2 regions of the Adlercreutzia muris genome follow, and region 2 is predicted to be linked to the other one. Evidence: predicted binding sites of a transcription regulator. Region 2 holds the regulator's gene; the other holds the start of a gene.
What was found. The regulator LexA, encoded in region 2, represses DNA repair genes until DNA is damaged. The targets are predictions, from matches to a motif close to CNAACANNTGTTNG.

Region 1: the regulator LexA is predicted to act here: its motif matches at 2,961-2,974, upstream of uvrA (excinuclease ABC subunit UvrA).

What each region holds. Positions count from the first base shown of each region.
Region 1 is NZ_JBCLQK010000007.1:141,718-148,415, reverse strand. Features, by position in the region: gene AAK988_RS08235 (tyrosine recombinase) at 1-275, shown strand, start outside; gene AAK988_RS08230 (helix-turn-helix domain-containing protein) at 902-1,096, opposite strand; gene AAK988_RS08225 (MFS transporter) at 1,548-2,855, shown strand; gene uvrA (excinuclease ABC subunit UvrA) at 3,096-6,011, shown strand; gene AAK988_RS08215 (hypothetical protein) at 6,087-6,698, shown strand, end outside.
Region 2 is NZ_JBCLQK010000017.1:853-7,550, forward strand. Features, by position in the region: gene AAK988_RS10980 (hypothetical protein) at 1-538, opposite strand, end outside; gene dut (dUTP diphosphatase) at 551-985, opposite strand; gene nrdR (transcriptional regulator NrdR) at 998-1,444, opposite strand; gene lexA (transcriptional repressor LexA) at 1,811-2,449, shown strand; gene hflX (GTPase HflX) at 2,584-3,891, opposite strand; gene miaA (tRNA (adenosine(37)-N6)-dimethylallyltransferase MiaA) at 4,076-5,014, opposite strand; gene miaB (tRNA (N6-isopentenyl adenosine(37)-C2)-methylthiotransferase MiaB) at 5,007-6,365, opposite strand; gene AAK988_RS11015 (stage V sporulation protein S) at 6,378-6,698, opposite strand, start outside.

The DNA.
Region 1 (6,698 bases), on a different contig from region 2:
AGTTCTTCTTCGTGTCGAATCGCGGGCGTCCCCTGAGCGCCGACGGCATCCGCAAGATGTTCAAGCGCGCCCTGCGGGCCGCCGGCCTCGACGAGAGCCTGTCGCCCCATGCCATGCGCCATTCCTTTGCCACCGAGTTGCTCGATGGCGATGCCGACCTGCGCAGCGTCCAGGACATGCTCGGCCACGCGAGCCTGTCCACCACCCAGATCTACACCCACGTGAGCCCCGATCGCCTCAAGCGCGTCCACGGCCTCGCCCATCCTCGAGCCTGAGCTCGCGCCGCCCGTCGACGGCCTCGATCTCAGCCGCTCTGCGTGCAGCTCCGTTCGGGGCTACACTCCCGTGCGCACCGTTCCCTTCGGGCCGTCGCGGGCGCATCCTTTGTCAAGGCGGCCCCCTCCTCCCTGTTCGCAGGGCGCCTCCCTTCCGTTACGGCGTGAAAACGGCCCTGTGGCGCGGATGTTTCGATGCGGTTGCCCGCTTCCTACGGTTTCCCTGCGCAAGGCGCTCTGCGCTGCATCCGTGGGAAGATTTTCCCAAAGGTTGCCAAGGGCCCGACCTTGAGCCGGGCCTCCGCTGAAGGGAGGAGCCATGAGTCGCAAGAAGGCGAAGATGCTGTTTTGGGCGGCCCTCGTCGTGCTCGCCTATATTCCCTATCTCATGCAGACCGCCGGGCACGCTGTCCTGTAGCGCGGATCTCGATTCCGGAATCCCCCTGGACGACCTATCTCCCTCTCCGCGGAAGACGGCGGCCGAGTCGAAATGACCCGCGCGGAAAATCGCCGGTGCGAGGAGCGAGCGGAGGAAGATGTCGCGGCCCAGCGGCTGAGTCGAAATGACCCGCGCGGAGAATCGCCGGTGCGGGATGGGGGCGGGGGAGTGCCGCGCGGTGGCCCGGCTAGAATGTGATGAGATCGCGCAGTTCCATATCGAGGGCATCGGCGATAGCTATGTACATGGCGATGCTGGGATTGTGCTGGCCCTTTTCGATGCGGTGGATATGGGCCTGATCGGTGCTGATCATCTTGGCGAGCTTGTCTTGGGACAGACCTTGGTCCTTGCGCTGCCGACGGATCTCGGCGCCCAATTCCATGATACGTTCCCGTGTCGCTGCTCTGTTCATGGGTTCATCTTATGGTTATGCCCCTTTTGACGTATGCCAGAAGAAACATAAATCGGTGTTTGCCCGGTCGCGCGTCCGTTCCCCACGGTCAGCGGTCGGCCGAGCGGCCGTCGAAACAGCCTCTCGCCATGGTTGACGGTTGGGTGGGGCGGCACCCGTCTTTCTCTGCTTCCGGCGGTTAGCGGTCGAGGGCGGCCGGCCACTCCCACACGATGCCGCCGTCCCGCAACCGCCCGCCGACGGCGGGCGGTTGCGGGGGATCACCGTTCCCGCGCCCAATGGGGCCGTTTCATCGCTGAGCGGTGAACTTCGCGTTTCCCCTTGAATTCCGTGGCCCGGGGGTTCATACTGCTCGCACCTTCTCGGGGGTGACCTCCCGAAAGGTTCTACGGCTGGCACGTTTGACCCATGGAGGATGGCAATGCACAAGGCGCACTTGACGGACGCTCAGTCCCTGCGCGGTTTTATCCTGGCGACCTTCGCCTTTCTGGCTATTTTCGCATCGACGGCGGTGCCCATTCCGCTGTATGCCGACTACCAGGTCACCATCGGGCTCACGACGGCCGACATCTCCAACACCATGTTCACCTACCTCACGGGTGTGAGCCTCACGCTGTTCCTGGCCGGTCGCGTGTCCGATTCCCTCGGCCGCGTGCCCGTGGCCAGCCTCACCGTTATGCTGGCCGTGTTCGGCTGCATCATGTTCCTGCGGGCCGGCAGCGGCGCCGATGTGCTCGCGGCCCGCTTCGTGCAGGGGCTGGCCGCTGGCTTCGGCATGAGCGCCGTATCGTCGCTGGTCATCGACTGCGTGGGGGAGAAGCACCTGAGCTGGGGATCCACCGTGGCCAGCTGCGGCGCCATGTTCGGCATCATGGTCGGCTCCATCGGCGTGGGCATCCTGTACGACCTCGTGCCCGACCTGACGGCCATCTACGGGGTCATGATCGCGATTCTGGTCCTGAGCCTGTTCCTCGTGAACTTCGTCCACGAGCCCCTCGATCGCACCGTCTCGCTGCGGGCCTCCATCCGACCGCGCGTCTTCATTCCCCGCGATTGCCGCCGCCTATTCGCCGCCGTGGCGGTGGTGTATCTGTCCACGTGGATGGTGGGCTGCTTCTTCCAGTCGTTCTCGGCGCCCATCGCCTACGGCTGCTTCGGCGCCACCTCGCCCCTGCCCGGCTCGGTCATCCTGGCTCTTGCCATGGCGCCCTCGGTGCTCGGCGGCCCCCTCGTGCAGCGCTTCCGGCCCAAGCGGACGCTCGTGGTCTCCATGGGGGTGACCACGGCCTCGGTCGCGGCTCTGGCCCTGTTCGTGGCCACCGGCGCCGAGGGGGCCTTCATGGTGGCCTGCGGGCTGTTCAGCGTGGCTATGGGCGCGGCTTTGGCCACGGCCCTGCGCATGCTGCTGCTGGAGGTGAACGTGCTCCAGGTGTCGGCCATCCTCTCCTCGGTGAACCTCGTGGCCTACGCCGGCTCGGCGGTGACGGGGCTTCTGTGCGGAGCGCTGCTCGGCGCCACCTCCTACGTGGTCGTGTTCGCCGTGATGACGCTTGTGCTCGCCGTCTCCTGCGCCTTCGTTGTGGCCACGGTGCGCACGGCCCGGGCGCGCAAGAAGTCGAAGCGCCTGACCCTGCGCCGCTTCCACAAGAAGCGCAATGCCGAGCTGGCCGCCTTGGACGAGGTGCCGCCCGAGGTGATCGCCGAGGACGCCGCGCCGGCCCTCGCCTAGGGGTGTTCGAACCGGGCAGTCGGCCGCGCCGGCCTCCGCTGAGGCTGCCAGGCTGTGCCGTTCTGCCCGCTGCTACGGCGCGAGCCTGCGAAGATTCCATGGAGGCGAACAAAAGTTCTCTTTAAGGCTGGCGCCACGGCCCGCTGCCCACTAAAATAGCCAGCGAAAACTAGAAGCTGCGCAGCGGGCCTCCCCTCAGGGCGCCCGCTGCGCTACGTCGCGAAGGAAACGAAGCGATCCATGGCAAATGAAATCGTGATCAAGGGCGCCCGCGAGCACAATCTGAAGGACGTCGATCTCACCATACCCCGCGACGAGCTCGTGGTCATCACGGGCCTGTCCGGCTCGGGCAAGTCGAGCCTCGCCTTCGACACCATGTACGCCGAGGGCCAGCGCCGCTACGTGGAGAGCCTCTCCAGCTACGCCCGTATGTTTCTAGGCCAGATGTCCAAGCCCGATGTGGACTCCATCGACGGGCTTTCCCCGGCCGTGTCCATCGACCAGAAGACCACTTCGAAGAACCCCCGCTCTACCGTGGGCACCACCACCGAGATCTACGACTACCTGCGCCTGCTGTTCGCGCGGGTGGGCGTGCCCCACTGCCCCGAGTGCGGACGGGAGATCAAGAAGCAGACCACCGACCAGGTGACCGACGAGATTCTGCGCCTGGGCGACGGGGCCCAGGGCGAGGCTACGAAGGCCATCCTCATGGCACCGGTGGTGGCCGGCCGCAAGGGCGAGTTCACCAAGCTCTTCGCCGATCTGCAGAAGGAGGGCTTCTCCCGCGTGCGCATCGACGGCGAGATCGTGAAGATGACCGGCGAGCCCATCACGCTGAACAAGAAGATCAAGCACTTCATCGATGTCGTCGTTGATCGCGTCACGTTGAAGGAGTCGGCCACGAGCCGTATCGCCGAGGCCGTGGAGCTCGCCTGCAAGCTGGCGAGCGGGCGCGTGCTCGTGCAGGTGCTCGGGCCCGACGGCGCACCGCTCGGCGAGGCCGGCGGCACCTCATCGGGGGCCACGGGCGGCTTAGGCGAGGGGGAGCACCTCTTCTCGCTGGCGCTAGCATGCCCGGAGCACGGCCATTCCATGGACGAGCTGCAGCCCCGCGACTTCTCCTTCAACGCCCCCTACGGTGCCTGTCCCGATTGCCTCGGCATCGGCAGCCGTGATGAGGTGGACGCGTCGCTTGTGGTGCCCGACCCGTCCCTTACCCTGAACGAGGGGGTCATCGCGCCGTTCAAGAGCGGCAACTACTATCCCCAGGTGCTGCGCGCCGTGGCCGAGCACGTGGGCACCGATGCCGATACCCCCTGGGAGGATATGCCCAAGAAGGCCCAGAAGGCCATTATGAACGGCCTGGGGAATGAGAAGGTGCGGGTGGACTACCGCACCGTGGACGGCCGTGACACCTACTGGTACATCGAGTGGGAGGGCGTGCTGGGCGCCGTGAAGCGCCGCTACACCGAGGCCCAGTCCGACGCCCAGCGCGAGAAGCTGGCCGCCTACTTCGCCACCGTGCCCTGCGAGACCTGCGGCGGCCAGCGCCTGAAGCCGGAGATTCTGGCCGTCACGGTGAACGACCGGTCCATCCACGATGTCACCGAGATGTCGGCGGCCGAGTCGCTGGCCTTCTTCGAGGGCCTGCACTTCACCGGCCAGGCGGCGGTCATCGCCCTGCCCATCGTGAAGGAGATCCGCGAGCGTCTGCGCTTCCTCGTGGACGTGGGGCTCGACTACCTCACCCTGGAGCGGGCCACGGCCACGCTCTCGGGCGGCGAGGCCCAGCGCATCCGGCTCGCCACCCAGATCGGCGCCGGGCTCATGGGCGTGCTCTACATCCTGGACGAGCCCTCTATCGGTCTGCACCAGCGCGACAATGAGCGGCTCATCGCCACCTTGGAGCGCCTGCGCGATCTGGGGAACACCGTGGTCGTCGTGGAGCACGACGAGGACACCATCCGCGCCGCCGACTTCGTGGTGGACATGGGGCCGGGCGCCGGCGAGCACGGTGGTGTGGTCATCGCCGCGGGCACCCCGGCCGAGGTCATGGCCACGGAAGGCTCCATCACCGCCGACTACCTGGCGGGCCGCCGCCGCATCGAGGTGCCTGCCGAGCGGCGCCGCCCCAAGCGCGGTTCGGTGAAGATGACCGGCGCCACGGAGAACAACCTGAACAACGTCACGCTGGAGGTGCCCATCGGCACGCTGACGGTCATCACGGGCGTGTCCGGCTCCGGCAAGAGTTCCCTGATCACCGACACCCTGGCCCCGGCCCTGGCGAATCGCCTGAACCACGCCCATCGCCGCACGGGGCCCTACCGCAAAATCACCGGGCTGGACAAGCTCGACAAGGTCATCAACATCGACCAGAGCCCCATCGGCCGCACCCCGCGCTCGAACCCGGCCACCTATATCGGGCTGTGGGACGACATCCGCGCCCTGTTCGCCAGCACGCAGGAGGCCAAGGCCCGCGGCTATGCGCCCGGGCGCTTCTCCTTCAACGTGAGCGGCGGCCGCTGCGAGGCCTGCAAGGGCGACGGCCAGATCAAGATCGAGATGCACTTTTTGCCCGATGTGTACGTGCCCTGCGAGGTGTGCAACGGCGAGCGCTACAACCGCGAGACCTTGCAGGTCACCTACCGCGGTAAGAACATCTCGGAGGTACTCGACATGACCGTGGAGGATGCGCTGGCGTTCTTCGAGAACATCCCGGGCATCAAGCGGAAGCTGCAGACGCTCTTCGACGTGGGCCTCGGCTACATCCGCCTGGGCCAGCCGGCCACCACGCTCTCGGGCGGCGAGGCCCAGCGTGTGAAGCTCGCCAGCGAGCTACAGAAGCGCCAGAGCGGCAAGACCTTCTACATCCTGGACGAGCCCACCACGGGCCTGCATTTCGAGGACGTGCGCCAGCTGCTCGAGGTGCTGCAGCGTCTGGTGGACGCCGGCAACACGGTGCTCGTCATCGAGCACAACCTGGACGTCATCAAGTGCGCCGACCACATCGTGGATCTGGGGCCGGAGGGCGGCGACCGAGGTGGCACCATCATCGCGAGCGGCACGCCCGAGCAAGTGGCCGAGGTGGAGGGCTCCTACACGGGCCACTTCGTCAAGCGCATGCTGGAAGAGGCGAAGAGGCCTCCCGTGGCCTAGGGCTGCCGCGCCCATCTCGTGGACATCGGCCCCCGTCGGGTTCGCCCTGGCGGGGGTTCGCTATAATTAAGGGCTATGAAGAAACGCACGCGGGAAAAAGTGGCCCTCTTGGTCTTCGCGCTGCTCGTCGTTCTCGGCGGCAGCGTGCTCTTGCGCTATTTCGAGACGGGCCGTTCTTGGAACGTGGCCGCCTCGGTGGTGGACGACGCCTTCGGGCAGATGAAGGGCTACACCGCCATCGTCTACGACGGCACCTTCGACAGCCTCGATGCCCTGCGCCCGGCCATGGATCCCGAGGCCATCGGGGCCGAGGAGCCTGCGAGCTTGGGGGCCATGGTGCTCTCCGAGCTCTCGCGGCTGCCGTTGTCCATGCGAGAGCGGCCCGTGTACGCCTCGGACGTGCGCTCGCTCTATGAGGAGAAGGGGGCCGGTGTCATCACCTTGGATGCCGCCGATCTGCGCCGCTACGAGAAACCCACCATCCTCATGGCCGGCGATCGCAAGATCGGCGTCGTGGCCATCGACTACTACGCCTCCAAGAAGCAGCTGGAGAAAGTGCGTCGCGAGTTGACGGACACCGGGGCCCAGTCTCTCGTCTGCCTCGTGCCCCGTCTGTCGTGCCTGGCCACTATCGAGGGGTTCCAGGCGGTCATCGTCACCGACGACGACCAGGCCGAGCCGGGGCTC
Region 2 (6,698 bases):
CGTTGCCGCCGTCCTCAGAGGGGCTCGTCGGCGACAGGCTGCTCGCGGCGTCGCCGAGGATGGCGCTGTAGTCGCCGGTCTGCATGGCCTCCATGAGTACGGGCAGCATCATGGCGACGCTGACGCCGTTGAGTATGAGGGCCACCGCGCCGATGCCGATGCCCATGAGAGCGGTTTGCCTGAGCGCTCGGGCATAGGGCTGCTTGGCTGGTGCCACGTCATCGAGGACACTGCGAATTTTGACGAAGGCGATGATGGCGCAAACGAGCGCCACGGTGCTCAGGGCGACGCCCCCGATAATGAAGGATATGGGACCGGCTATCGTGGCCACGGTAGCGAGGGTTCGCGCCGACTTGAGTTCGTAGTCGGCCACGGCGGCTTGGGCGCTTTCCCCAGATTCTATGGTCTGGGGGTCAACGGAGGGCAGAATGGGCCGCTGCCCCTGGGTCGACGGGTCGTCTGAGCGTGAGGGCTCCGGCCTTTGCGGCGATTCGCTGGGTGCCGAGGTATCCTCGGGCTTCTGGGGGAATTGATCCATAGGGCCTCGATTCTAGCTGATGCCGCTGCTGCCGAAGCCCTGGGCTCCGCGCACGCTGGCCGGAAGCTGATCTGTGTTATGTAAAGTAACCGAAGGGGTGGCTACGATCATCATCTGCGCGATGCGATCGCCCTTCTCGAAGGAAAACGGCTCCTGGGGATCGAGATTGACGAGTACAACCATGATCTCGCCTCGGTAGCCGCTATCCACCAGTCCCGGCCCGTTCACGACGGAGACGCCATGGCGGGATGCAAGACCGCTGCGCGGAATAACGAGCCCGGCGTACCCGTCGGGAATGGCCATGGCGAAGCCGCACGGCACCGTCATGCGCTCGAAAGGATTCAATGTGCCGGCTACGGCGGCCCGGAGGTCAAGTCCCGCATCTCCAGGATGGGCGTACTGGGGCGCAGGCAGCTCCTCATCGAGAACAGTGATGCTCACATCCATAGCGCACCCCCCCTATCCGAGCTCTCCCAGGGCCGAGGAGAACTCCTCCACGCTCTGGAAATCCTTGTATACGCTGGCAAAGCGAATGTAGGCCACATCATCGAGCTTCGCCAGTCGCGCGAGGGCCATATCGCCGAGATCCTTCGACTTGATTTCCGTGCGCTGGGTGGAGCGCAGCTCCGACTCGATGCTCGCGATGAGGTGGTCGATCTTCTCCGGAGTGATGGGTCGCTTGGCGCAGGCGATGAGCAGGCCGCGCATGAGCTTCTCTCGATTGAACACCTCGGATGAGCCGTCGGCCTTGATGACGAGGATGGGGTTTTCGGCCAACCGCTCGTAGGTGGTGAAGCGAGTGCCGCATTCCAGGCATTCGCGGCGTCGGCGAATAGATGCCCCCTCGTCGGCAGAGCGGGAATCGACGACTTTCGATTCGGGATATCCGCAGGAAGGACAGCGCATGGGTTCTCCTAACAATGAGTTGGTTACCCATGATACCCCAAGCACCGCCTGCTTCCAGCATCTTCAAGACTTTGCTACCATCGTGATACGTCGGCGGCTTTCCGAGTTCTGCGCTCAACAGCGGCACCTCTCTGAACATCCGCTCGTCGGCGCGAGCGTGGTTCGCAGGGGTGCTTTCCTCAGGCAAAGAGCATAACGAAGGAGACGACGGTACCGAGGGCGAAGGCGATGGGAAATTCAAATCGGCTCATTTTTTCTCTCCTGACCTCTTGCGTAGAACCTTTGTTCGCAGTTATAATAGAACGAACAAAGGTTCATGTCAACAGATTTTTCAAACAAATGTACGCCTTATAGAAAGGATGCAGCATGACCCAGAAAGTAACCAGGCGGCAACAGGCGGTTCTTGACTGCATCGAGGCGTGCATACGGGAGAAGGGCTATGGCCCTACGGTGAGGGAAGTATGCCAGACCCTCGGCCTGTCCTCCCCTTCCACCGTTCACGTGCACCTGAAAGCCCTGGAAGATAAGGGCTATATCAAGCGGGATCCGCTCAAGTCCCGCTCCATCGCCCTCACTTATCCGATCGACGACATGCCCTCTCCTGCCGTCAGCGTGGCGGGTAGCTACAGCAATCTCGTCAACGTACCCCTGGTGGGCGATGTAGCAGCCGGCTGCCCCATTTTGGCCCAGGAGAACATCACCGACACCATCACACTGCCCACGGACATCGTGGGTGACGCCGCATCCTTCATGCTGTCCGTGCGGGGCGAGTCCATGGTAGAGATCGGCATTAACGACGGCGATTACGTCGTGGTCAAGGAGCAGTCCGTGGCGAACAACGGCGATATCGTCGTGGCCATTGTGGACGACGGGGCTACGGTGAAGCGCTTCTACAAGGAGGCCGACCACATCCGTCTTCAGCCTGAGAACTCCTCTATGGAGCCCATTATCGTGAGCGATTGCTCTATCGCGGGCAAGGTAGTGGCCGTGTTCCGCCGTCTCTAGAGGCAGTGCCGAGCGGTTTCGCGCTCAACAGAATCGATAGCATGCAGCGAGGGCCATGGACGTGATTCCATGGCCCTCTCGCAAAAGGGGTGCTTCGCAGGCGGTGACGCTCCAAGCCCGGTTTCAGCCAGTCGCTATGCGGAAAACCCCCGAAAAGCGGCAGCGAAGGCCGGGGCGGCGAGCATTTGGATATGGGTGCCGTCGGCCTCGTGAGACTCCGATATGATGTGGCACCGCTCGTGGGCAAGCGATACCAAGTCGCCGCGCTGGTAGGGAATCACCACATCGAGCTTGGCATCGGCGGCCGAGGCGGCCGTGGCCAGGGCGGTCACGAGGCCGTCGATGCCCTCGCCGGTGCGAGCCGAGACGAACTGAGCGTGGGGGAAGCGACGGCGCAGCCCGGCCAAGGTCTCCGCATCGAGCAGGTCGCATTTGTTGAACACCTCGATGGCGGCAATGGACTCGGCGCCGATCTGATCGAGCACCTCGCAGACGGCATCGATCTGCCCCTCGAACTCCGGAGAGGAGGCATCAATCACATGGAGGATCAGATCGGCACCGGTGATCTCATCGAGCGTCGATCTGAAGGCCTCCACCAGGGTGGTGGGCAGCTTCTGGATGAAGCCGACGGTGTCGGTAACGGTAACCTCGCGACCCTCGGGCAGGGCGAACTTGCGGGTCGTGGAATCCAAGGTGGCGAAGAGCTTGTCGTAGCTGAGCACGGCGGCGCCGGTGAGCCGGTTGATGAGAGAGCTCTTCCCCGCGTTGGTGTAGCCGGCCAGGGACACCTTGAACATGCCGCTGCCGTAGCGGTTCTCTCGCTGCAGCGAGCGCACCTCGGAAAGATGGGCCAGTTCGCGGCGGATGGAGGTGATGCGCTTGCGCACCATGCGGCGATCCACTTCCAGCTGGCTCTCGCCCTCGCCGAAGCGGGATCCCACGCCGCCGCCCATGCGGTTCGAGGCCAGGTGCGCCCACATGCCGCGTAGGCGCGGATAGAGGTACTGGTTCTGGGCGAGCCGCACCTGGAGGCGACCTTCCTTGGAGGTGGCGTGCAGGGCGAAGATGTCCAAAATGAGGGCCGTGCGATCGATGACCTTCACTGACTTGTCCATGATCTTCTCGAGGTTCGCCTGCTGGGAGGGGGTCAGCTCATCGTCGAAGATGACGAGATCCGCCTCGCAGCTTCGGGCGAGATCGGCGATTTCAACGGCCTTGCCCGAGCCTACGAAGGTGCGGGGGTTCGGGGCATCGAGGCGCTGGGTGGTGGAGGCCACCACGTCGGCTCCGGCGGTGTCGGCCAAGCGATCAAGTTCGGCCAACGACGATTCCAAGGGCCATTCGAGCCCCGGACGGTCGACGCCCACGATGACGGCCCGCTCCCGGCGCTGTTCGGCTATGGTCGCGGGGCCCTTTTGGATAACAGATTGATATTCGGTCATGGGGTGCTCCTTATGCGTAGTGTGCGACTAAAAGGCGCCCGTGGCGCCGAGAGATGCCCGACAAGGGTATGGGCTAGTCGACAAAGCGCATGGACAACACGCTCCCCTCTCTACCGATCGCTGAGACGCGAATGAAAAATGTCCTGTCATGATAGCACAGGTGCCCTTCTTCGCAAGAAGGGGCCTAGGCCAATGTTTCCAACTGGGCGAGGATCGTATCGGCCATGGCCCGGGCGTTCCCCGCGTCGGCATCGATCCATCGGATGCGCTCGTCGCGGCGGAACCACGTGCGCTGACGCTTGCCGTAGCGACGCGTGGCCTGTTTGATAGCGGCGATGGCCTCGTCCAGGGTGCAGCGTCCCTCCAAAGCCTCGACGATCTCCTTGTAGCCGATGGCCTGGGGCGCCGTCACGCCCTCACGGAAGCCCGCATCCAAAAGCCCGCGCACCTCCCCCACCAGACCGGCCTCGACCATGGCGTCTACCCGAGCATCGATGCGCTCGTTCAGCACGGTCGGGGTGACGGCCAGGCCGAACTGCACGGCGGGAACGGCCGCTTCAATGGAGGCCAGGTTGCGCTTCTGCTCGGCGTAGGAGCGCCCTTCGGCTAGAAGCTCGAAGGCCCGCACGACGCGGCGCACGTTGTTCGGGTGCAGCTCCCGGGCGCTGTCCGGATCGAGGCGGTTCAACTCGTCCCAGAGGGCTTGGGCTCCCTCCCGCTCGGCAAAGGCGGTCCACCGCTCGCGCACAGGATTGCCCACCTGATCGCCGGCGGGAAACTCGTAGGCATCGATGGCCGCCTTCACGTAGAGGCCCGTTCCCCCGCAGAGGACGGCCCTCTTGCCGCGCTCGGCGATGGCCGCGAAGGCATCGCGGGCGAAGGACTGGAACAGGGCCGCGGAATAAGGCTCGCCGGGATCGACGAGGTCGAAGCCGTGATGGGGCACGATGCGCTCGGCCGCGGGCAGCTTGCCTGTGCCGATATCCATGCCTCGGTAGATCTGCATGGAGTCGGCGCTCACCACTTCCCCGCCGATGGCCGCCGCCACGAGCTGGGCGGCGTCGGTCTTGCCCGAGGCCGTGGGGCCGACGATGCAGATAACGGGCAGGGCGGCGTCAGTCATCGACCACCGTGCCAGAGAGGTACCAGGTGCGGGCCTCGTCGATGCGCATGGGCACGATGGTGCCGACCAGCTCGTCGGCAGTGCGCCCAGCGGGAACCGGCCCGTGCACCGTCTGGTTCTTGGGGCTCTTGCCGGCCAGCACGGCCTCGTCGCGCTTGGAGGTGCCCTCGATGAGCACGGGCACGATGGCGCCAAGCTCGGCCTGGTTCGCCTCGAAGGCCTTGCGCTGCACGAGGTCCACCAAGCGGTCGAAGCGCTCCTGGATGACCTCCCGGGGGGTGTCGTCCTCCATCGAGGCAGCCGGCGTGCCCTCGCGCTTCGAGTAGATGAACGTGAACACCTGGCTGTAGCCCACCTCCTCCACGAGGCGATAGGTGTCCATGAAGTCCTCTTCGGTCTCACCTGGAAATCCCACGATGATGTCGGTGGACAGGGCGATATCGGGCACGACGGCCCGCAGCTTCTCGATGAGCCCGAGGTAGTGCTTTCGGGTATAGCGGCGGTTCATGGCTTTGAGGACGCGGTCGGAGCCCGACTGCACCGGCAGGTGCAGGGCCGGCATGAGGGATCGCAGGGTGCCGAAGCGCTCGATGACGCCGTCGGTGAGGTCCTTCGGGTGGCTCGTGGCGAAGCGCAGCCGCTCGATGCCCGCATCGTCCAGGGCGTCGAGCACCGCGTCGAAGCGCGGCTCGCCGTAGAGGTCGCGCCCGTAGGAGTTCACGTTCTGCCCGAGCAGGGTGATCTCCTTCACACCGGCTTCCACGTAGCGTCGGGCCTCCTCGGCGATGTCCTCCAGGGGGCGAGACTTCTCACGGCCGCGCACGTAGGGCACGATGCAGTAGGAGCAGAAGTTGTTGCAGCCCACGGTGATGGGCAGCCATGCCGCCCAAGCGTGCTCGCGGTCGGCGGGCAGGGCGGTGGAGAACTCCGCTCCCCCATCGAGCACCTCCACGGAATGACCCGCGCTCTCGATGGCCGAGGCGAGCAGCCCCGGCAGCGAGGCCAGGTTGTGGGTGCCGAAGACGACGTCCAGGTGCGGCAGCTGCTCCACGAGCTTCTCGCCGTCGCGCTGACCGATGCAGCCTCCCACGGCGATGTAGCGCTTCTCGTAAGGCGAGCCGTCTCGCACGGGGATGTTCTTCATGGATGCGACCTGGCCGTAGAGCCGCGTATCGGCGGCCTCGCGCACGCAGCAGGTCATGAACACGACGATATCGGCCTCTTCAATGGTGCCGACGGGCAGCGAGCCCAGCCCCTCGAGCATGCCGGCGACGCGCTCGGAGTCGTGCTTGTTCATTTGGCAGCCGAAGGTGTGGATGCAGAAAGTAGTGCCCTCGAAGGAAACGCCCATGGCAACCACCGGCTATAGCGCGGCTGCGTCGGCCGCGGCGATGACGGCAAAGCCGGCGCGGGGCTCCACGGAGAAGCGGATGGCGGTGCGGTACTCGCCGTCGATCACGATATCGGCGAATGAGGGGATGCAGCAGATCTCGATGCCCACTGGAGAGAGGAATCCGCGCGAGATGGCCACGGCCTTCACCGCTTGGTTCACGGCGCCGGCGCCCACGGCCTGGATCTCGACGGACGAGCCGTCCTTGATCATGCCCGCAATGGCTCCGGCCACGGAGGCCGGGGAAGACTTCGAAGATACCTTGAGGCAGCCGATGGACGGCCGGGGTTCTGT